DNA from 4 places in the Vibrio sp. 1978 genome. Region 3 is predicted to be linked to each of the others. Evidence: predicted binding sites of a transcription regulator. Region 3 holds the regulator's gene; each other region holds the start of a gene.

The links. The regulator PurR, encoded in region 3, represses purine synthesis genes. The targets are predictions, from matches to a motif close to TNANGNAAACGTTTNCNTNA.
Region 1: the regulator PurR is predicted to act here: its motif matches at 2,819-2,838, upstream of R8N49_RS12760 (NupC/NupG family nucleoside CNT transporter).
Region 2: the regulator PurR is predicted to act here: its motif matches at 3,325-3,344, upstream of glpX (class II fructose-bisphosphatase).
Region 4: the regulator PurR is predicted to act here: its motif matches at 1,487-1,506, upstream of R8N49_RS07185 (formate--tetrahydrofolate ligase).

The regions. Positions count from the first base shown of each region.
Region 1 covers NZ_JAWPOP010000011.1:89,081-94,743, forward strand. The annotation lists tRNA gene R8N49_RS12750 (tRNA-Arg) at 270-346, opposite strand; gene folD (bifunctional methylenetetrahydrofolate dehydrogenase/methenyltetrahydrofolate cyclohydrolase FolD) at 550-1,410, shown strand; gene R8N49_RS12760 (NupC/NupG family nucleoside CNT transporter) at 1,479-2,678, opposite strand; gene R8N49_RS12765 (LysR family transcriptional regulator) at 2,936-3,880, opposite strand; gene R8N49_RS12770 (lytic transglycosylase domain-containing protein) at 3,968-4,939, opposite strand; gene R8N49_RS12775 (YcgL domain-containing protein) at 4,988-5,269, opposite strand; gene minC (septum site-determining protein MinC) at 5,467-5,663, shown strand, end outside.
Region 2 covers NZ_JAWPOP010000008.1:68,835-74,497, forward strand. The annotation lists gene tnpA (IS200/IS605 family transposase) at 1-369, shown strand, start outside; gene R8N49_RS31010 (hypothetical protein) at 430-600, shown strand; gene R8N49_RS10100 (DUF3135 domain-containing protein) at 594-944, opposite strand; gene R8N49_RS10105 (helix-turn-helix transcriptional regulator) at 1,105-1,725, opposite strand; gene glpX (class II fructose-bisphosphatase) at 2,260-3,267, opposite strand; gene zapB (cell division protein ZapB) at 3,616-3,858, shown strand; gene rraA (ribonuclease E activity regulator RraA) at 3,994-4,500, opposite strand; gene R8N49_RS10125 (1,4-dihydroxy-2-naphthoate polyprenyltransferase) at 4,577-5,494, opposite strand.
Region 3 covers NZ_JAWPOP010000003.1:320,338-326,000, forward strand. The annotation lists gene torD (molecular chaperone TorD) at 1-337, shown strand, start outside; gene purR (HTH-type transcriptional repressor PurR) at 806-1,810, shown strand; cyclic di-GMP riboswitch class I at 2,098-2,187, shown strand; gene R8N49_RS05215 (TfoX/Sxy family DNA transformation protein) at 2,304-2,894, shown strand; gene R8N49_RS05220 (TVP38/TMEM64 family protein) at 3,009-3,695, shown strand; gene R8N49_RS05225 (DUF2007 domain-containing protein) at 3,716-4,036, shown strand; gene R8N49_RS05230 (alpha/beta fold hydrolase) at 4,068-4,871, opposite strand; gene glgA (glycogen synthase GlgA) at 4,981-5,663, opposite strand, start outside.
Region 4 covers NZ_JAWPOP010000005.1:132,394-138,056, forward strand. The annotation lists gene R8N49_RS07185 (formate--tetrahydrofolate ligase) at 1-1,420, opposite strand, end outside; gene R8N49_RS07190 (inosine/guanosine kinase) at 1,656-2,960, opposite strand; gene R8N49_RS07195 (CreA family protein) at 3,194-3,664, opposite strand; gene R8N49_RS07200 (hypothetical protein) at 3,810-4,319, shown strand; gene R8N49_RS07205 (HAD-IA family hydrolase) at 4,515-5,183, shown strand; gene R8N49_RS07210 (methyl-accepting chemotaxis protein) at 5,614-5,663, opposite strand, start outside.

The DNA of each region.
Region 1 (5,663 bases), on a different contig from region 3:
GCTTCTTCTGTAGTAACCAGACTCGAAGGAACCCAAGACTCTATACCCAAACACAAGTCCTATTAGGCTTCTTTATGAAGTGTATGTTTGAAAAGGGGATGATTTGCATGTTGAGTTTCAAATACCTAGCCGCGAGAAGCAAGCGAACTTATGTATTCATTACAGATGATTACATTAAGCTACAAGCTTAACCGACTACTTAGCCGACTATAAACACCCAAAACGACAAAGGCCTGACAACTTAATAAGCTGTCAGGCCTTATAGAATATGGCACGCCCTATAGGATTCGAACCTATGACCACATCCTTAGAAGGGACGTGCTCTATCCAGCTGAGCTAAGGGCGCGCTACAGGGACAGGATTATACGAGTTCAAACGGGTAAATCAACGGGTTTTCATAACATTCTGATCTGAATGCCTAAAAAAAGTCCATTAAAACGCTTAATGTTCAAAAACACCACAAAGCAAACGTTTGCGTATGGATGTTAATAAGAAATTCTGCGACAATGCGCTGCAGATAATCTGCCTTCTTAATTTATAAGGAAAGTCATGACTGCTCAAAGTATAGACGGAACTCTCATTTCCCAAACTGTTCGATCCGAAGTGGCTGCACGTGTTAAAGCACGTGTTGAAGCTGGGCTACGTGCTCCTGGTTTAGCAGTGGTTCTAGTTGGTGAAGATCCTGCTTCTCAGGTTTATGTCGGTAGCAAACGCCGCGCATGTGAAGAAGTTGGGTTTGTTTCTAAGTCTTTTGACCTTCCTGCGTCTAGCTCAGAAGAAGAGTTACTAGCTCTGATTGATGAATTAAACAACGATGATGAAATTGACGGCATTCTAGTGCAATTACCCCTTCCTGCGGGCATAGACACAACACATGTTTTAGAGCGCATTCACCCAGAGAAGGACGTGGATGGCTTCCATCCTTACAACGTTGGTCGTCTTGCGCAGCGTATTCCAAAGCTTCGCTCTTGCACACCAAAGGGCATAATTACCCTACTCGACCGTTACAACATTGAGCTACGTGGTAAACATGCGGTTGTGGTTGGTGCATCAAACATTGTTGGTCGTCCAATGACACTTGAGCTGCTGCTTGCGGGCTGCACAACAACAACATGTCACCGTTTTACCAAAGACCTAGAGAGTCATGTGCGTCAAGCTGACATTGTCGTGGTTGCGGTTGGTAAGCCTAACTTCATCCCTGGTGAGTGGATTAAAAAAGGCGCAGTGGTGGTCGATGTCGGTATTAACCGTCTTGACTCAGGCAAACTAGTTGGCGACGTGGAGTACGACAAAGCACGTGAAAGTGCGAGCTTTATTACTCCTGTTCCTGGTGGCGTTGGCCCAATGACCGTCGCAAGTTTAATTGAGAACACGATGCTCGCTTGCGAACAGTTCCACACAGACAAATAACGTAAAACTTCAGATACGAAAAAGGCTCCGCAAGGAGCCTTTTTGCTAATTGTTGATATCTATTTCAATTACAGACTTAAAATCACGCCCGCAATCGAAGCGCTCATTAAGTTCGCCATGACACCAGCGATAATCGCACGGAAACCATGCTTAGAAACAAATGCACGCTTTTCTGGTACCAAAGAGCCCAACCCACCAATCAGCATCGCCATGCTTGAGATGTTTGCAAAGCCACACAAAGCAAACGTCACGATTGCTTGTGAGTGTTCACTAAGTTGAGACTTCACTTCTGCAAGCTGGATGAAAGCGACGAACTCATTCACAACAATCTTGTTACCAATCAACGAGCCTGCTGTGGTTGCTTCTTGCCATGGTATACCCAACAACCAAGCGACCGGCGCAAACACAAAACCTAGGATGAGCTCAAAACTTAATGGTGTCCCAATCAGATCACCTATCCAACCTAACATACCGTTTAGCATTGCAATGACACTAATAAACGCCAGTAACGTACCACCGACCGATACAGCAATGCGTACACCCGCCATGGCACCATCGGCTAATGCTTCTACTACGTTGGTTGCACGTGGAATTTCAACTTGGCTAATGTCGATATCTGCTGCTTTATCCGTATCTTCTGGCATTAAAATTTTTGCCATCAACAAGCCGGCAGGTGCCGACATAAATGCAGCTGCAATAAGATAGTTGAGGTCGACACCCAGTGATGCGTAACCGACCAACGTTCCGCCAGCAACTGACGCTAAACCACCTGTCATAACTGCAAAGAACTGCGAGTCAGTCATGTGTTTTAGGTAAGGCTTTACCATCAATGGTGCTTCAATGGTACCGACAAAAATGTTTGCTGTTGCAGACAAAGACTCCGCACGACCGATACCCAGCAGCTTTTGAATACCACCACCGATAAAGTTAATGATTTTTGGCATCACACCAATGTGATAAAGACCTGAGATAAGAGAGGAGAAGAAAACGATGATACCCAGAACATTGATCGCAAAGGTGAAGCCCCCTGTCGCCAAATTACCGAATAAAAACGCAATGCCCTCTTGACCATAGTTGATCAAATTCGACACAACACTGCTCACTGAATTCAGCGCATCTCTTCCTGCTGGTACATATAAAACCAACAACGCAAACAGTACCTGCAAAGCAAACGCAAACGACACCGTTCTCAGCTTTATATTTTTTCTATTTGTAGAAAGTAGCCATGCTAGGAATAGTATGGCTACGATACCAATAATTGAGTTCATAAAATGAATCCGACAGAAGGGGGATATGGAAGGCACCGGATTGTATAGCGGACTCAAAATGCTGCAAGTTGAGGATGTTAACAGTGTGAAAAGTTTAAGAGACCAATAACTGACCAATAAAATAACCACTTGAATTTATTGAAGATAAACGTTTGCTTATTTTAATTGTTTCCATATGGAAAATATGTTTCTGGTTCAGGAAAAATTTTTGTGAAGTGAATCACTTTATGTGTCGTTCTACAACGTCATTGATCCTGTTATTTAGGAATAGAGATGTAAGGTGCTAAACGTTGGTCCCAATGACAAGGGTTGCCGATCTTCTGTTTGATAAAGTTAATCACTGCGGATATTTTTTTTGGCATATGTTGGCGGCTTGGGTATACCGCATAAAACGGCATCGACTGGCTGGCTTTCCAGTCAGGTAACAGCTGTATTAACTTACCCGTTCTGAACTCATCACCCAGCAAGTAAGTGGCAAGGTAGGCAATACCCCAACCTGCAATAGCCGCGTCCCGGACGGCTTCTGCCAGATCCACTGAATAGTTACCCGAGACTTTTACGTTCAATTCTTGCTGATCTTTGGTAAACGCCCACCCCGTATAGTCACGCTCCCAGCTTCTGTATATGAGGCAGTTGTGAGCAGATAGGTCATCCGGTTCTGTTGGCGAGTCATGTTTCAATAAGTAATCTGGCGATGCCGCAACAACAAACTGGCAATCCGTCAAACGCTGCGCAATGTAACCTTCAGGCAAATGCTCGTTGTTGGTTACCCATAAATCGAGCCCTTCGGCTAACATATCGACCTTATAGTCAAACAGATGTACTTCCACTTGAAGTTGAGGATACAGTTCGCGTAACTCTTGAATCGCTGGAATAATGTGTAAGGTACCAAATGATTGCGACAACCCAAGACGTACCAAACCTGCCACTTCATCCCGCTGGGTTTCCATCTCTAATGTGGCGCTGCTCACCGCTTGTACCACTTGCTCACAGTGATGAAAAAAGGTTTTCCCTGCCTCTGTCGGCGTAAAGCTTCGCGTAGTGCGTTGAACAAGCTTGATACCAAGAGACGCTTCTAACTGACTCAACTGTTTACTCACATGAGACACCGACACGCCTAAGCTCTTTGCAGCAGCTGTGAAGCTTTTGTGTTTAAGAAGAGCGGAGAAAATCACCATTTGTGCGGCACGTTCAGATAACACGCTTTACCTCGATTTGGTTATAGAAAAAACAAAGGGCTCCGAAGAGCCCTTGTATTGAAGACTGGATGCCGAATTGTTTGTGGCAGATCAGTATTTAATGCGGTCAGCCAAGTGGCTCACAGCAAGTGCGAAGTAGTAAGAGCGGTTCCACTTCATCAATACGTTGTAGTTATTGTAAACCAGATACGTACGACCATTCTCGTCGTCCGGCATGATCAACCATGCTTTGATGTCTTCATCCAGTTTTGGCAACGGGCTACCGTCATATTTTGTGATACCTAATTGGCTCCACTCTTGAAGGTATTTGCCTTTTTCAGCCGTGCGCCCTTCCAGGCTGCGATCAATATTTTTAGGAACCTTAACTTGGCGACCCCAAGTATATTTATCATCCCAACCAGACTTGCTCAAATAGTTAGCGGTTGATGCAAACACGTCCGCTTCAGATTGCCATATGTCTTTTTTACCATCACCGTTGCCGTCAGCAGCAAAACGAAGGAAAGAGCTTGGCATAAACTGGCATTGACCCATCGCACCAGCCCATGAGCCTTTAAAGTTCTCTAGCTCAATATGGCCTTGATCGAGGATCTGCAGTGCCGACATGGTCTCTTTACGGAAAAACTCTTCACGACGGCCTTCAAATGCCATTGTGGATAGTGCATCAATCACTTTAAAGTTGCCGGTAAACTTACCAAAGTTACTTTCAACTCCCCAAAGTGCCACAATAAAGCGCGGGTGGACACCGTACTCATCGCCTATACGCTTTAGCTCAGTGTAATGCTCTTTGTAGAGTTGTCTGGCTTGCTTCACCTTCCACTCAGGCACCGCGCGAGGAATGTACTCATCCAATGTCAGTTTCTTTTCTGGTTGGTTTCGGTCCGCTTTTACTGCTCGGGGCTTGTACTCAACATTAGCAAAAGCAGCACTAATGACCTGCTCTGAGATACCTTTATCACGAGCTTCAGCACGCAGCTTATTCAAGTATTCATCAAAACCCTCGCTACTTGCAAAAGCCGAGGTACACATACCAACGCTAAGCATGGTAGCCAGTATCTTTTTCATATTGCCCTCCTTGAGCAAGGCAGAAATCCCAGATGAAAAACGATGACGTTATTCGCCTTTCTGCTGGGCTTTTTGTTCTTTGTACTTTTCTAATAGGTTCTCCGGCGGCGGTGGAACCTGAAGAAAGAAGCCATCATTTTGTAATGAAGCCTTCACTTTTTCGATATCAACTTGTGCCAATTTACGGCCATCAAGTTTAATCGTCATGACAGCGATAGGCTTACCGAACATCTGCATTAAGGTGTCAGGAACCTGTGAAAAATCATCCTTTTTCGGAATATAGAGATAAGTACCTTCTTTTTTCGAGCTTTTATAAATAGAACAAAGCATGACACGCCTTTTATGCTGATTTAGCCGCGTTGAGTGCGGATTAGGTTGTAAACGTCAAATTCTCGCAAACTTAATAGCAAATTTGAGATTAATTCACCTATTTGCCCACGAGAGAACTTGCTGCGTCAAAGGATGAAATATAACATGACATACCTAGTTTAAGGCAACGCTCTTTCAATAAAGGCAAGAAGTCCACGATGACCCATTCACCAGACCTTAAAGGTAGCAGTTTTACATTGTCAGTTTTACACCTTTCTGACAATGAGATCGCAAAGACTGTCGAATTTTTGCAAGAAAAAGTTTCTCAAGCACCTTCTTTTTTTGCATCCGCGCCTTTGGTAATCAATATAGCAAAAGTACAAGGCGACATTGATTTCCCTAAGCTTAAACAAGG
Region 2 (5,663 bases), on a different contig from region 3:
AAATTGGTTGTTCATCTGGTATTTACAACGAAGTACAGACGCAAGTTGTTTACTGGAGTTATGATTGAACAGTTAAGGGAAGCTTTTGAGTCAGCGTGTGTAAAACTCGAATGTGAATTGATAGAAATGGATGGTGAACAGGATCATGTTCATTTACTGATCTCATACCCTCCAAAACTTTCAATCAGCGTAATGGTTAACAACTTAAAAGCAGTTTCATCTCGTATGCTACGACTACAAAACACACACCTTACAAGGCAGAGTAAAACCTCCGCCCTATGGTCTCGTTCATACTTTGCTTGTACTGCTGGCGGTGCGACTATTGAAACATTAAAAGCTTATGTGGAAAGTCAGTCCACCCCAGATTAAGACGCTATCGCGTCTTACGCCTTATATCCCCGCCCTCATCGGGCGAGGGTTTACGGCGAAATTGCTAAGAAATACAACGTTCATAAGCTCGTTTACTTTGAGTTATTCGAAGATATGGCAACTGCCATAACCCGAGAAAAGCAGCTCAAGCAGTGGAAGCGTGAGTGGAAGTTAGACCTGGTAAGAGAAACGAACCCTAACTTTCTCGATCTATCTACAGAGTATCAGTAAAAATCATCCCTACCTTTAAATGCCTCTAAGCTAACCACATCCGCTTTTTGAGTCGGTGCCGTTTCCCCTTGTAGCGCCGCTCTGAACTTCACGACCTGTTTTTGTAATTCGTTCATCAATACCACATTGGTGTGGTGAGGGTTTTTACACGCACTGATGACCCTATCGATGTGGCTTTGCTGAGCCCACAGTCTTTCTTGCATGTTTTCTGATGCACTTTCGATCATCTCTTTTGCCATTTCATGACGAAATTGCTCAAAAGCTTCTGGGTCTCGCTCAGCCATTCGAACCATTTCATCGAATGGCGGAAGCGTTTGAGAAGGGGAGTGACGTAGAGTAGACATCGATGCTCTCCAAATCCTTATGGAAATTGCCTTTAGTTACTAAAAGCCTATACCACTAGAAAGAGGTGAGAGGATGAATTCTTCAGCCGTCTCACTTATAAGAGAAGCTTTCAGGCGTTAGATTGAATAAGTGCGGCATGTCGATGTTTGGTTGTGGTGGTTACTGCAGTTGTTGGATGCGGTAAACGCAGCGTCTTTGGCCACTAATGATGTGTTCGGTACGCTCTACTTTGGTGTCACGTCCAAGTAAAGACTGAAAGACACTTAATTCTGATTGGCACAAGCTTGGGCAGCGAGTTGCGGCTTTACAAATCGGACAGTGATTTTCGATCAAGATAAATCCGTTCTCATCTTGCTCAAGCTCGGTCATATAGCCTTCTTGTTCTCTGAGTGTCACAAGAGTTTCTAGTTTGCTTTGCAGAGAGTTGCATTGCTCAAGGTGCTGACGATAACTTTGTAACGTGAGTTTTTCTCTTTCCGATGTGACTTTGTCCAGTCCATCTTTGCCAAAAATGTGTTCGACAGCTTCTATAAATTGAATGGTCAACTCACCGTGACGGTCAGCAAATTGCTCATGACCTTTTTGAGTGAGAGACCAATGACGAGCAGGGCGACCTACTTTGACTTTGACGTCATGAATAGACAGGATGCCATCATCTTCTAAACTCTGCAGGTGCTGACGCGCCCCCATGGTTGTCATACCTAGCTCAGAAGAGAGTTGTTTTGCAGTGACGGAACCATCACGCTTAACGATTTGCAATATCCTATCTACGGTCTTCATATACCCACCATTTATACGTCAGTACATATTATGCGCGACAGGGTTAGTAAAGAAAAGTGTTGACTTAGTTTGAGTGGGGATCTGTTGGGTCTATGTTCATGCGAACCAATATATATCGCCACTCTGAACAGCGAGAAACGAGTGTGCTTCAGAATCTATCGTTCGGTTGTGCAATGGTTATGGTTATGGTGAGAGGGAGAGAATAGGAGTTTGCTGTTATTAGATTCTTAGTCTCGCTGGAGCTCGCTAGAATGACGAGTTCTTTTGATTTAGAGCTTATTAAAGTCACCGTCATTCTAAACAACGAGGAACGAGTGTGATTCAGAATCTATCGTCCGGCTGTGTAGGAGTTATGGTGAGAGGGAGAGAATAGGAGTTTGCTTGTTACTGGATTTTTTAGTCTCGCTGGAGCTCGCGAGAGTGACGAACTCTTTTGATTTAGCGCTTGCTGTGGTAACCGTCATTTTGAACAGCGAGGAACGAGTGTGAGAAAGAAAGGCTCCAACTCAGATTGGCTAGAGCCTCGAGAAATGCTTAAAGAATAATATCACGCACTTCTGGATCTTTACGATCTAGGTAGTGAGTCGACTTAATGCGACGAATAGTACGGCATCGACCACGCACGAGCAGCGTTTCTGTGGTTGCGATATTGCCTTGGCGAGAGATGCCTTCCAGCAAGTCACCTTTAGTGATGCCTGTAGCTGAAAATACCACATTGTCGCTACGAGCCATGTCTTCCATTTTGAGGACAACATTCGCTTTTACGCCCATTTCATCGCAGCGTTTTAGTTCGTCTGCGCCGTAAATGCGGTTTTCTTCAGTATCGCCTTTTACTTCGTGACGCGGAAGTAGACGACCGTGCATGTCACCGTCTAGCGCTCGAATCACCGCGGCTGATACGACCCCTTCTGGCGCGCCGCCAATACAGTACATCATGTCCACTTCACTGTCTGGCATACAAGTCAGAATAGAGGCAGCCACGTCACCATCAGGCACCGCAAAGACACGTACGCCCATTGCTTGCATTTCTGCAATAACGTCATCGTGGCGAGGTTTCGCAAGGGTAATAACGACTAAGGTATCAAGTGGTTTGTTCAGGGCTTTTGCTACGTTCTCTAGGTTCTCTTTTAACGGCTTTTCTAAATCAATTGCGCCTTTTGCACCAGGGCCAACAACCAGTTTTTCCATGTACATATCTGGCGCTTTAAGAAAGCTGCCTTTCTCACCTGCGGCAAGTACGGCTAGTGCGTTGGATTGCCCCATTGCGGTCATGCGAGTCCCTTCAATCGGGTCGACTGCAATATCCACTTCATCACCACCAATACCCACTTGCTCACCAATGTATAGCATTGGCGCATCATCGATTTCACCCTCACCAATGACAATTTCACCACTGATATCTGTTTTGTTCAGTAGGATGCGCATAACTTCAACAGCTGCGCCATCGGCTGCATTTTTATCGCCACGGCCAAGCCATTTGTAACCAGCCAAAGCTGCACCTTCAGTCACACGGGAAAATGCCATTGCTAAATCGCGTTTCATGATGTCTCCAAGTAAGCAAGAGGGAAGAAGAATTTGCGCGGCGATTCTATCACAACGTAGGGTAAACGTTTGCCTTTTTGCGGAGCTTTTACTTTATCTAACTTGAATTTGATCAATACTTAGGGCGATTTTCAGCGTGGGGAGAGGCAAAATCCTTGCTCAAAAATGCTTCGGCGATAAGAAAAGTCAGCGTTTAGTGAGATTGCGCCGATTTTTTGACCGAATGATGCGAAATATCGAATATAGTGAGTGTTTCTCATCGCGACGCTGAGTAGAATGAACCTTATATAGGTTAGGTGTGCATCAATCTCGCACATCGTCCCAACGGAATAACATAGGTAGGCCAAGATGTCTTTTGAAGTACTAGAACAACTAGAATCTAAAATTCAAACTGCAGTTGACACAATCACTCTTCTTCAGATGGAAGTCGAAGAGCTGAAAGAAGATAAAGCAAAACTTGCGGAAGAAGCGAACGAGCTTCGCTCTCAACGTGAAGAGCTAGAGCAAAAAGCACAGCAAGCACAACAAGAGCACGCGCAATGGCAAGAGCGCATTCGTGCACTACTTGGCAAAATGGACGAAGTGGAATAATTCGGCTTCTTCATTCCAAATTAAAAACACCCGCGTTAAGCGGGTGTTTGTGTTTTGGGCAAGTTGAAAATCGTTAGGACAAGCTCGATGCTGATAGCCAAGACAAGGTCCTATAACTTAGGTACCTAAGACCCGTTATTCTTCTTCATCCAACTCTAAATCAATATTCAATGGCTCAGGCGACAGGATAATTCCGGTGCTATCGGCATAAATATAATCTTCAGGTAAAAAGCTGACGCCGCCAAAGTTGACTGGTACATCCAATTCGCCATTACCCTGGCTGGTCGCTCCAACAGGAATAGAGGCGAGGGCTTGAATGCCTAAGTTCATATCTTCAAGTTCATCTACTTCACGAACACAGCCGTAAACGACAATGCCTTCCCACTCGTTTTCTTCCGCAATAGTTGCGATTTCTGCATCGATAAGGGCTTTACGTAGGGAACCGCCACCGTCAATTAACAAAACGCGACCAAGTCCATCTTGCTCTAATGTCTCGCGGATCAACGAATTATCTTCAAAACACTTGATGGTGGTGATTTGCCCGGCAAATGAAGCGCGACCGCCAAAATTACTGAACATTGGTTCAACCACATCTACCTGATCGAGGTAGATATCACAGAGTGCTGAGGTATTGTATTCCATAGCGTACCTTTCTAAACAGAAATTGGTTGTCTTTGAGTATATCTAGGCATTAAGTCAATGCAATGACAATCCTTTTTTAACTTACTAGAGTTTGAGCTACCACAATTGTTGCAAACAAAACGTTGGTGACTAAAGAGCATTTCACGATGACTGGCATCATTGGTGCTATCTGAGCGGGCTTTTGTGTATGCCAAACCGCTTTGCCATGATCGGCCACGAAATAAATACTAAGTAAAAATGGCAAGCTAATCCAAACGGGTTTGTCTTGAATTAACAAGTAAGCCGCAAAGGCAAGAATAGCACCGCCAAGTAAAACAAAGTGGTACTGCTTGGCTTTGCGTTGACCCAATCGCACTGCGACTGTGCGTTTACCACACTCTCGGTCGTTCTCGATATCACGCATATTGTTGATGTTGAGTACTGCAACAGCGAGTAAACCGCAGCCTAAAGCAGGTAAGAATAGCGTGGTGTCTACGTGACCGGTATGCAAGAAGTAGGTACCGGATACGCCGAGTAAACCAAAAAACAAGAAAACTGAAATATCGCCAAGCCCCACGTAACCGTATGGCTTGCTACCCATGGTGTAAGCAATCGCCGCTAGGATGGCTAAAATTCCCAGTCCGATAAACGTCACAATGCTTTCCAGTGAGCTTAGTGAATAAAAAACTAACACTAAGCCAGAAATGGCGGTCAGAACGATGTTAAAGATAATCGCCTGTTTCATCTGTTTCGCACTTACCGCGCCAGACTGCATCGCTCGTAATGGGCCAAGGCGTTTGTCGTTATCTGTACCTTGAACGGCATCGCCATAGTCGTTTGCCAGGTTGGACAGAATTTGCAGTAACGTCGCGGTTACGAAAGCCATGATGGCAATTGTCAGTGAAAAATGACCCGCCGAGTAGGCGAGTACACTACCCGTTAAGATAGAGACTAATGCCAGAGGTAGTGTTTTTGGGCGAGCGGCTTCAAGCCAGATCTGTAAAGATTGTTTCATGGAAATTTCGTGCTAGTAACCAATGTGCCCAGTATAAGCACAAAGAGGCAGATACGCTATTGACCTAAAACAACTCAACTAGAAGTCAAAGGGTGAAGTAGAAGGAAAGCAGTTTCGATATTTGAGGCAATAAAATAGCCCTCTTTTTGGAAAGTGAAGGGTACGGAGA
Region 3 (5,663 bases):
TTTACTGAATGACAAGCCAGCTGAGGAAATGGAAAAGTTGATGGCTGAATTTGGCGTTCAAGTAGACGAAAACCTAAAGGAACCTGCGGATCACTTAGCCGTTGAGCTCGACTTTCTCGGGAACATGATTATCCGCTCAAACGAGCTTGAACAAGAAAAACACATGGAAGAAGCCTTCGTTAAACAAAACGACTTTATCCAGCAACAATTGATGTCTTGGTTACCTCAGTTTTCAGACAAATGTAAAAAATTCGACGAATTTGGATTTTACTCGAGTGTCGCGAAACTATTAGTTGCATTTTGTAAACTAGACAGCGCCTACCTTCTTGGTGAATAATTGCCGCCTATTTTTAGGGAGCCTGCCTATCGGGCTTCCTGTATGCCTGAAAGTGACCAATTGTAAGTAACTTGGGTATAATATTCGTTTGCCTTAACTTAGCGCAAAGACGCTTGGTTATTTAGCAGTCAAAATGTGACTTCAAATACACAAATCTCTTGCTGAAAACATTGCTAGTCAGTCCACATAGGGCTAAAATGTGAGCGCAAACGATTAAATATGATTTATATGTAAACCGCTGAAATATAGCGGTTTTTGTGTTTTCTTAACAGGTTGATGGCAATTTCTCATCAGATAGAAAAAAGATAAAATTCATCGACCGATGCTGCTACGCACCCTTTTGTCGCACTTGGATCAACCGCTGCCGAGACACTTAGCGCCAATTTTAGATTGCTAGGTGTGAAACCATTAGAGCATCAGGTACATCCAATACGACATATTTCAGTAGCTCGATACAGGACACCATTTATGGCCACGATAAAAGACGTTGCTCGCTTAGCCGGCGTTTCCACTACGACAGTTTCGCACGTTATCAATAAAACGCGTTTCGTTGCAGAAGCAACGCAAGAAAAAGTAATGAAAGCCGTTGACGAGCTGAATTACGCGCCAAGTGCCGTTGCACGCAGCCTAAAATGCAACTCAACTCGTACGATTGGCATGTTAGTAACTCAATCAACTAACCTATTTTTCTCAGAAGTGATTGATGGCGTTGAGAGCTACTGTTACCGCCAAGGCTATACTCTGATTTTATGTAACACAGGCGGGATTTACGAAAAACAACGCGATTACATTCGTATGCTGGCTGAAAAGCGCGTTGATGGCATCCTAGTGATGTGTTCTGACTTAACCGAAGAACTAAAAGAGATGCTTGACCGTCATGCGGACATTCCTAAAGTGGTCATGGATTGGGGCCCAGAGAGCTCACAAGCAGACAAGATCATGGATAACTCAGAAGAAGGTGGCTACATTGCAACCAAACATCTGATTGACAATGGCCATACGGATATCGCTTGTCTAAGCGGTCATTTTGAAAAGCTTGCTTGCCAAGAGCGCATTGCAGGTTTCCGTCGCGCAATGAGCGAAGCGAACCTAGCTGTAAATGAAGACTGGATCCTTGAAGGTAACTTTGAATGTGATACGGCCGTATTAGTTGCAGATAAAATTACCGCAATGGACAAGCGCCCGACGGCGGTATTCTGTTTTAACGACACAATGGCTCTAGGCCTAATGAGCCGCTTGCAACAAAACGGGATCAAAATTCCTGAAGATATTTCAGTGATCGGCTACGACAACATCGAGCTTGCAGAATACTTCTCTCCACCGCTAACGACTATCCACCAACCTAAACGTCGTGTTGGTAAAAATGCATTCGAAATTCTACTTGAGCGTATCAAAGATAAAGAACACGAAAAACGAATTTTCGAAATGCAACCTGAGCTTGTAATTCGAAATACTGTGAAAAAAATGAACTAAATTTTACTGTATTTAACCGTGTTAAATAAGCGCTCTACAGGGGCGCTTATTTTTTTGGAAAAATTAAGCATTCTCTAATACTTCACACCGCTCTAATAACAATTGACTAACGTTAACTCCCTGTTTTATATAAATGTAATATATATTAAGAACTCCTTTTCAAAGGCCAATTTGCACCTTTCCATATGCAAAATAGAGCATTCAATCTATCATTTTTATTGAACCAAAATCACATTTTTAACGCTAAACCGTGATGTTAATTCAATATAAGAAGTATGCTCATTGTGTCACGCACAGGGCAAACCATTCGAAAGAGTGGGACGCAAAGCCTCCGGCCTGAACCATATTACGATATGGAAGGTAGCGGGGTTACCGATGGCAAGTGTGTAAGCAATGACTTTACTCTGTAATGACATTGTTTTTACGCATGTTTGCTACTCTCTCGGACCTGACTTTTGGTGGCGTAATATTAATTACACCGAGATAACAAAACATGGATAAACCGATACTCAAAGACTCTATGAAGCTATTTGAGGCACTTGGTAATATCAAGTCGCGCTCAATGTTTGGTGGCTTCGGACTATTCGCTGATGAAACAATGTTTGCACTAGTGGTAAACAATCAGCTTCATATCAGAGCAGACCAAAAAACTTCATCTGACTTCGAGAAACAAGGGCTAAAGCCTTACGTTTATAAAAAACGTGGCTTCCCAGTCGTTACAAAGTACTACGCTATTTCCAGCGATTTATGGGAATCAAGCGAACGCTTAATCGAAGTAGCGAATCAATCATTGAAAAAGGCAAAGCTTGAGAAAGAACAGCAAGCAAGTACAAAGCCTAACCGTTTGAAAGATTTGCCTAACTTACGACTGGCTACCGAGCGCATGCTAAAAAAAGCCGGCATCGAATCCGTAGAGAAGCTTGAAGAGGAAGGTGCGCTTAACGCCTATAAAGCGATAAGAGATACGCACTCTGCAACCGTCAACATTGAGTTGCTATGGGCACTAGAAGGTGCTATCAACGGCACTCATTGGAGTGTGGTACCTCAAGCTCGCCGAGATGAGTTGATGAACGGCCTCCAATAAAAGTCGGCCTAAAAACTATCTTGTAAAACCGCAGTCTAATCTGCGGTTTTTTTGTGAAATTTTTTCGGTTTTCCTACTGTCTTATTACATATATCCCAAATTGGAATCAAAATTATGAATAAGAAACTGATATTAGGTCTCATCCTACTAGCGGCTATCGTCTTTTTAGGTATTAACTTTGGCCAGTATTTAACCTTAGAGAATGCAAAAGCCCAACAAGAAGCACTAACTACATACATCGATCAGAATTTTGTATTCTCGGCTGCGATTTACTTTTTTACCTACATTGCAATTACCGCTTTTTCTATCCCAGGAGCGGCAGTAGTCACCTTACTTGGTGCAGCCTTATTTGGTTTTTGGACAAGCTTGCTACTTGTTTCTTTCGCTAGCACTATGGGGGCAACACTGGCCTTCTTGAGCAGCCGATACTTATTGCGTGACTGGGTACAAAACAAATTCGGAAATAAACTCAACGCAATTAATCAAGGTGTTGAAAAAGACGGAGCTTTTTATCTATTTTCCTTGCGTCTAATCCCTGTATTCCCTTTCTTTCTAATCAACTTACTGATGGGCTTAACACCGATGTCTATAGGTAGATTTTATCTCACTAGCCAAATAGGTATGCTGCCAGGCACAGCCGTATATCTGAATGCAGGTACTCAATTAGCAACAATTGAAAGCCTATCGGGCATTGTTTCACCCGCAGTATTAGCGTCTTTTGCGCTATTGGGACTATTTCCAATCATCACTAAATGGGTTATGAATAAAGTAAGGCCGACACCAAGTCAGCAAAACTCGTAATTGGTGAAGTGGGTGTATTGATGAAAATATTTATCGCTAAAAACCCAGCAGAAGCACACATTGTATGTGAGCTGCTTAAAGTGGAACAAATTTACTGTGAAGTTCGTGGAGAAGGTATTTTCGGCTTAAAAGGAGAACTGCCGTTTGGTGATGATACCGATCCTTATGTGTGGCTTTTTGACACTGCACAAAAGATGAAAGCTGAAGAAATAGTAAAAACATATCGAAAACAATCCGATAGGCATGAGTATCAAGATTGGCAATGCCCAAAATGTCATGAAATAAACGAAGGGCAATTTGGTGCATGTTGGCAATGTGGATATCAACTAGGAGAGCTATAGCGGCTCTCCTATTCAGTGGATGTACTCAGTTCTAAGCACATACAGCTTGCTGTTTAATAAACTCGATGGAGTGTTGATTGAAGTCTTCTGGACGCTCTACATTGCATACATGACCACAATTCGGGATTTCTCGTAGAATGCTGAGTTTATGTGCTGCAACCATTTCTTTGACAGGTTTAATAAACATGTAATCCCTGTCGCCCATTAAGTAGAGAGTCGGAATGGGTAACTCTCGATCTTTAAAATATTTCATTAACGGATTTACATCAGCAGCAAGAATAAACCAACGTTTAAATTCTTTTTGGCAAAGCTTCTTGGCTTCGCGAATAAAAAGGTGGCGAGATTCTCGTTGGCTTCTTTGAGGCATAACAATATAAGCGAACAGTTTGTAGAGCCACATGTACGGTAGGATATGCTTACAAAAATTACCTAATTTCACTAATATCTGAGAACGAGTGTTAAGCCTTGTGACAGCACCGCCGAGCACCATCGAACGTACGCGCTCTGATGACAATTCAGCAAGGTTTCGAACAATAATAGTACCAAGCGACATACCGACAAAATGAGCGGATTGGATCTTTAAATGGTCCAATACTTTCAAAATATCTTGGGTAACTTCCGTAAAGGTATAACGACTAGCAATGAGCTCTTTAAGTAACTGATTTGACTTTCCATGACCTCTTAAATCGATCAGCAATAAGTTAAAGTGTTGCTTGTAAGCTTTAATTTGCTTGAACCAGATAGAAGAGCTACCACCAGCACCGTGCACAAATACAACCCACTCATTACTAGTAGGGTGCAAATAGGTTTTATGAAAAAGTAGCGGCTGGGTCATATTGAGTATCAAAAAGATCGTGCTATTGAGTAAAAAGCCATCCTACCACACTCCCCTTACTCAAGATAATAAAGGCACCTCATTCGGTGCCTTTCGTTACAATTTTAAGTCAAACTAACGCTGAGTGGTAAAGCTGCAAATAAGATTCTGCGGCCTTTTGCCAACAAAAGTCTTGTTGCATCGCGTGCAACTGTACTTTATTCACTTCAGGCTCGTTTTGAGCGTAGAGCAACAGTGCCCTTAGCATCGTTAACAACAATGCCTGCGGTGTCGGTTCGAAAAAAACAAACCCCGTTGCTTCAGATGGGTTTACATCATAATCGCTAACGCTGTCCTTTAAGCCACCAACACCGCGTACTATCGGTAATGTCCCATAAGCCATACTATAGATTTGGTTTAAGCCACATGGTTCAAACTCAGAAGGCATCAAGAAGAAATCAGAACCAGCTTCAACGATATGCGCAAGTTCATTGTCATACGCTTCTACAAAGGCAAATTTGCTAGAAAACTGCGCGGCAACCTCTCGTAGCTGAGCTGCAAGAACAGGGTCTCCGGTCCCAACGACAACTAGCTGAACATCGTGCTTCAAAAAATCGGCCAAAGCAGGCAACAAGTAATGAACGCCTTTCTGCTGGGTCAACCGACAAACCATACCGAACATAGCTACATTTTTTTCGGGCAAATTTAGTCGTTGTTGTAATGCTTTTTTACAAGCTTTCTTCCCTTGCGACATACTTTGCTGGTCGGCGCAGTAATTAACCGGCAAGTAGGTATCAGTTTCCGGATTCCAAG
Region 4 (5,663 bases), on a different contig from region 3:
GCTTTTCGAGTAATGATTGCTCTTTGTTGTATAACGGACAAAACTCTACAGGCGTGGTACACGCATCAATAACATGTTGAGCTAGTTCCGTTGCGCCTTGTCCGCCTTGCGAAAAAGCGGTGCTGATGGCTACTTTAACTTCGGGATTAAATTGGTGAATCAGCTCTTCAAGAGCTTTAAGCTCTTTCACACAATCTTGTGGAAACTGGTTAATGGCAACGACAGCAGGTAAACCGTATTTATGAACGTTATTTATGTGCCATTTTAAATTTTCAAACCCAGCCTCCAATGCTGCTTGGTCCGGATTAAAGATGGAATCTGGAATAGCCATACCTGGCCGTAAATCGTAGTGTCCGGAATTCGCTTTGAGGCCGCGTAATGTTGCTACGATCACTACACAGTCTGGAGCTTTGTTAGCGGCAGCAGCTTTAATGTTACACGCTTTCTCAAATCCCATATCCGAACCAAAACCGGCTTCAGTTACCGTGTAACCTGACAGTTTTAGCGCAATATCGTCCGCGATAATGGATGAATTTCCATGGGCGATGTTTGCAAATGGACCTGCATGGATCAACGTAGGAACACCTTCTAGAGTTTGCATCAGTGTTGGTGCAATCGCCTCTTTTAGTGTTACTGCCATTGCTCCTGCAACTTGTAGATCTTCCGTAGTGACGGGGTTTCCGTTCAAATCGTACGCTACGACAATTTTCCCGATACGTTGACGTAAATCTTTTAAATCTTTGGCTAGTGCAATGATAGCCATTAACTCGGAAGCGGCTGAAATATCGAACCCTTCGTCACGCTCGAAACCATTGATGGTTTTTCCTGCATCATTGAGGCCAATTTTGACTTTACGTAGTGCACGATCATTATGGTCCATCACTCGTTTCCAAGTAATACTTGCCGTGTCGATTTTAAGTGCTCTTAACCCGGTGCGTGATTCAAAGGCATCATAACCCTCGCGTTGCTCATGGAACAAGCGAGCGTCAAGAGCGGCTGAAGCAAGGTTGTGCGCCGCTGTCACTGCGTGAATATCACCAGTAAGGTGTAAGTTTAACTCTTCCATTGGAGCTACTTGAGAATAACCGCCGCCCGCTGCGCCACCTTTAATACCGAAGACGGGTCCCATCGAAGGTTGCCTTATACATGCAATAACAGATTGATTAAGCTTTGCTAGACCTTGCGCCAAGCCTATCGTCGTAACGGTTTTTCCTTCGCCAAGAGGAGTCGGCGTGATCGCAGTGACGAGTACAAGTTTACCGTCATCATTTGCTTTGAGTCGTTCCAAACATTTTGGGTGGACTTTGGCTTTGTGCTTCCCGTGAGTGTCATACTCTTCGGGTGATAGTCCTACTTTTTCCGCGATAACATCAATAGAAGAAAGTGGTGTTTTTCGGCAAATTTCGATATCTGACTGCATGGAGAATCCCCAAAGTGGCACTCAGGTAGCGTTGAAAAACTACCTGAGTTATAACGAGTATTATTGTGAGGCAAAGGTCTGCTTGGTGATGGTACTGTTTCGGTTAGGCTTGTAAAGAGTTTACTGCTTCGTATTGTGCGACATACTAACGAAATCTACTCGTTATAGTGCTAGATAAAAACAAAAAGGCCACCAAATGGTGACCTTGATATATTTTAGCTTTAAAGCTGTCGTTTTAACGATCCCAATAAGTCTCTTCTAAGCTATCTTCTCGTTCAGGAAGCGCTCGCGATAGGCGAGGAGAGTGCTGCGTCAACACTTCATAGCTTACTCGGTTTGCGTATTTACAGATCTGAGAAAGCGAGGAGTAGGTTAAGCATCGTACTTCGTGCTTTTCTGAGTTAGGCACTTCTTTTTGGTGGAAAGAGTTTGCTGCCATGTCATGCAGTAAGGCTGAAAGGGCTGCATCACCCGCACCGTTAGTGTTCTTAATCTCTAGTGGTCCACCAAGGTAAGGGCCGATGTGAGAGTAGACCTTCATTGGGTTTTGACAGTCTTCTTTACGCATCGCACGACTAAACTCGTACTGGTTAAAGGCTTCGAGGGAGCTTTCAAGGATGTCGTGTGTGGTTTCTCGTTTTACTTTCTCGTCGGTGTAACCAGCCATGTACAGACCATTTGGTCCTGCTGTACAAAGTACGAGATCAACCCACTCAAGTGCTTTATCAGCAGCTGCTAGTGGCTCTGTTTCACCTGTTAGCGCCGCACCTTCTTCTTCATTCATAGCGACAACAGAAATGTTTTCGCGAATGTATTCTTGCCACCACTGTGCGTTACCTTCGATAACGTACTTCGTCCCTAACGTAAGTACAACAGGGACATCGTGCTTCTTAGCAAAGTCGATCGCTCTTTGTACCGCTTTAGGCATTGGATCTTCTTCTTTACCACGCATTAGGTAAGAAGAAACAACCAGGGCTGATGCTTTCTCAAAGATCTCTTCAGGAATGCTTTCCGGAAGTAGTTGATTCATATGACCTTCGTTGATAGCAAATGTACGCTCACCGTCTTGAGAAATTAGGGTGTAGCAGCGACCAATAGGGCCATCTACCGTTTGTAAATGGTTAAGGTTCATGCGTGAAGACGTACGGCAAAGGTAGCGATAAGCAAAAGAACCGACTTGAATGTTCTTAGACATCACACCGAGCAAAACGGATTTGCTATCGGCTAAAACTGAGTAGTTGTGAAGAGTATTGCCAATCGTGTCACCTGGGTATTGGTGTGTGATCAGGCCTTGCTCAACCAGTTCTTCGTAAAGTGCATCTGCTTTGCTTTCTTCAAGAACGAGCGAATGTCCTTTACTCAGGTTGTATTTCTCTAAAAACGCGTCATCTACACGTGCTTCGATATCTACAATGGTTTGACCGACACCAACAATAGTTGGGCGATATAGCTTAGGTGCCTGTCGGATTTGGTTTACTAATGGATCTCGAGCGTGAGTTGGGAAGTAGTGTTTAGATTTACGCTGACCAGGAAACTTCATGCTTGTTCTTGAGTGAGAAAAAAAAGAGGCGGGATTGTATCACAAAAAAATGAAAATCGTGGCGATTTATTACAAAGAAGTCTGCTCGCTGAAAAAATCAGCGAGCTGAGTAAATAGCAACCAAAGCAGCTGCAATTTATGACGCTTGTCGTATTGCAATGGGTTGTTTTTTAAACTTGTTGCTCAGCAGCGCCCGGAAAGAGCCTGCTCCGCGCTAACTAAATTTACCCGCGTTACTTTTTCACTTCAGTTGGCTCAACGTAAGCCTTGGTACCCCAAAGTGGGACTGTCGAAAGGCTATGCTTAAAACTACCATCGGTCTCTTTTGTTGTATAAGACAAGTAGAGTAAGGTTTGGTTATCGGCATCATAAATACGGCGAACCTTCATTGTTTTGAAGAAAATGCTTTTTGACTTCTTAAATACAATTTCACCGGACTTACTCTTATCTATTTTTGCAATCATTTCCGGTGTGATTTCGCCAGTCTGACGACATGATATTGAGCTATCACTTGGATCCGCTAAGCTGAAATCCGCTTCGATAGAGGCGATGTGACATGTGACACCTGTTACCACTTCGTCTTTCAACTCACCGACTTTGATGTCTTTCAAAGTAAACCAACCGAGCCCCACGTCAGCAACATCGTTATCTGAACAACCAACTAGAGTAGTAGCAAGCAATGCACTTAACAGCATCTTTTTCATTATTTTTGTCCTTAACTAGGAAAGATATTGATGAAATCTATCAGAGGTTTGCACCTAAAACAAAATTTAGCCACGGAAAGGTCTATGTGCGCTAGGTTTGTTGCGGGCTTCATGCTAATGTACTGCTCTAAACGAAGGTATCAAGATGAATGAACAACAGTTAGCCAGTATCGAGCGTAAAAATACATGGCTGTATGATCTGGTCGAAGTTGAATTTCCGACACCAGAGAGTTTGAAAGGGCGCGATGTCTATTTCAAAACGCTAGAAAAAGCAACGTATCAAGTAGTCGACAAAGACACACTACTGGAAAGTGACTCTGAATTTAACCCCGACGATATTTTTCTGGTCGATTTTCATCGACTGACCATTATGTTCTCTATCTTGCAATCTCAGCGCTGGGAACAGCAGTATGATAAAGATATGATCATTGAATATCTGACACAGATTATCCTCACGCCAGATTTTGAATTATATGTTGGTTTTAAATCTGGAGTCCCAATTGGTGCTGCTATTGTTAGCCATCTCGAAGGAAATACACTCATCTCTGATGTTGCTGTTTCTGAATCAAAATACAAAAGCTCGTTTGTGGCTGATCTGGCTAAAAGACTAAGCACCGAGCAAAAACTGTTAGACTCAGTGGTTATCGAAAACTAACTTACACATCAATGTGCATAAAAAGTAAAGCAAGATGACGTTGGGTGATCTTGCTTAGAAAAACTGTAATTGCTCCCTTCTATTTCCATGAAATGCCAAGCTCGTCGTTTCAACAATCCCAAACTCAAATAAGATTAATCCAAACATTCTTAAAATCAGCTTGGGCTTGAGCCTTTAAGACGTCTGGAGATGGCTATGGCAATTACCAATATTAAGTGCGTGATATTTGACTGTGATGGTACGTTGGTCGACAGCGAAGGACTGTGTTGCCAAGCGCTCGTCAATGTATTTAACCAGCATGGGGCTGAGTTAACGATGGAAGAGTGCGTTTCTCACTTTAAAGGAGGAAAGCTCGCTGACATCCTTTTAGATACTAAAGAATTGAAAGATATCAAAGTCCCAATTGATGTTTTAGAGCCGCAATACCGAGAAGAAGTCCAGTCTCTTTTTGTGCGTCACTTACAGCCGATGGATGGCGCAAAACGATTAATTCAGTTTTTGGATTCGCATAATATCGAATATTGTGTGGCGTCTAATGGACCTAAAGATAAAATTGAATACGCTTTGGAGTTAACCGGTTTACTCGATGCTTTCCGAGGGAAAGTGTTCTCGGCATTCGATGCGAATAGTTGGAAGCCTGAACCCGATTTAATCATGTACAGTGCTATGAGCATGGGCTTTTTACCAAGTGACTGTCTTTATATTGATGACACGCCTAAAGGAGTTGAGGCGGGACTAAACGCCGGTATAAAAACGATACAGTTATTTAATGGTGAAGCTATCAATCGTGTTGATGACGAGCGTGTAATTCGCATCCATCATTTAGATGAATTAAAAGAGCAGCTGTGTGGCTGCTCTGTTTGACCTACTAATGGCAAACCGGACTCAAGCTGTGGATGTGCTTAAGTTTAGACTGTAGGTAAGGCGTTTGATGTAGACATTGGATAGATGAGAAGTTTTTTGTATGAAATCCGCAAGCAGCGCATGTGAATTTCTCGCCATCCGATGAAATGAGATATTCATCTCCTTGGCAGAGTGGGCAATTCAGGTTCTCTATGTCTTTTGTGTCTTTGTAATTATTCATATTGTTTTCCAGCAGCAAATTGGAATTGGCAAGATCAAGCATAGCGGAACGCTTTGTTTAAGAACATTATTTCATCCGGTACAGCGAGAACTTGAGATTCACTTCAAATATCCACTTGGATGTCGTAGAAAATATCGAAGGTAATAGTTGAACACGGTTTAAAGAAAAGGGCTCCTTAAGGAGCCCTTGTTGATCATAAGTTCCACAATGTTATGCGGTGCGGTAGCGTTGTAATATCTCACCAAGAGAAACGGAGGCTT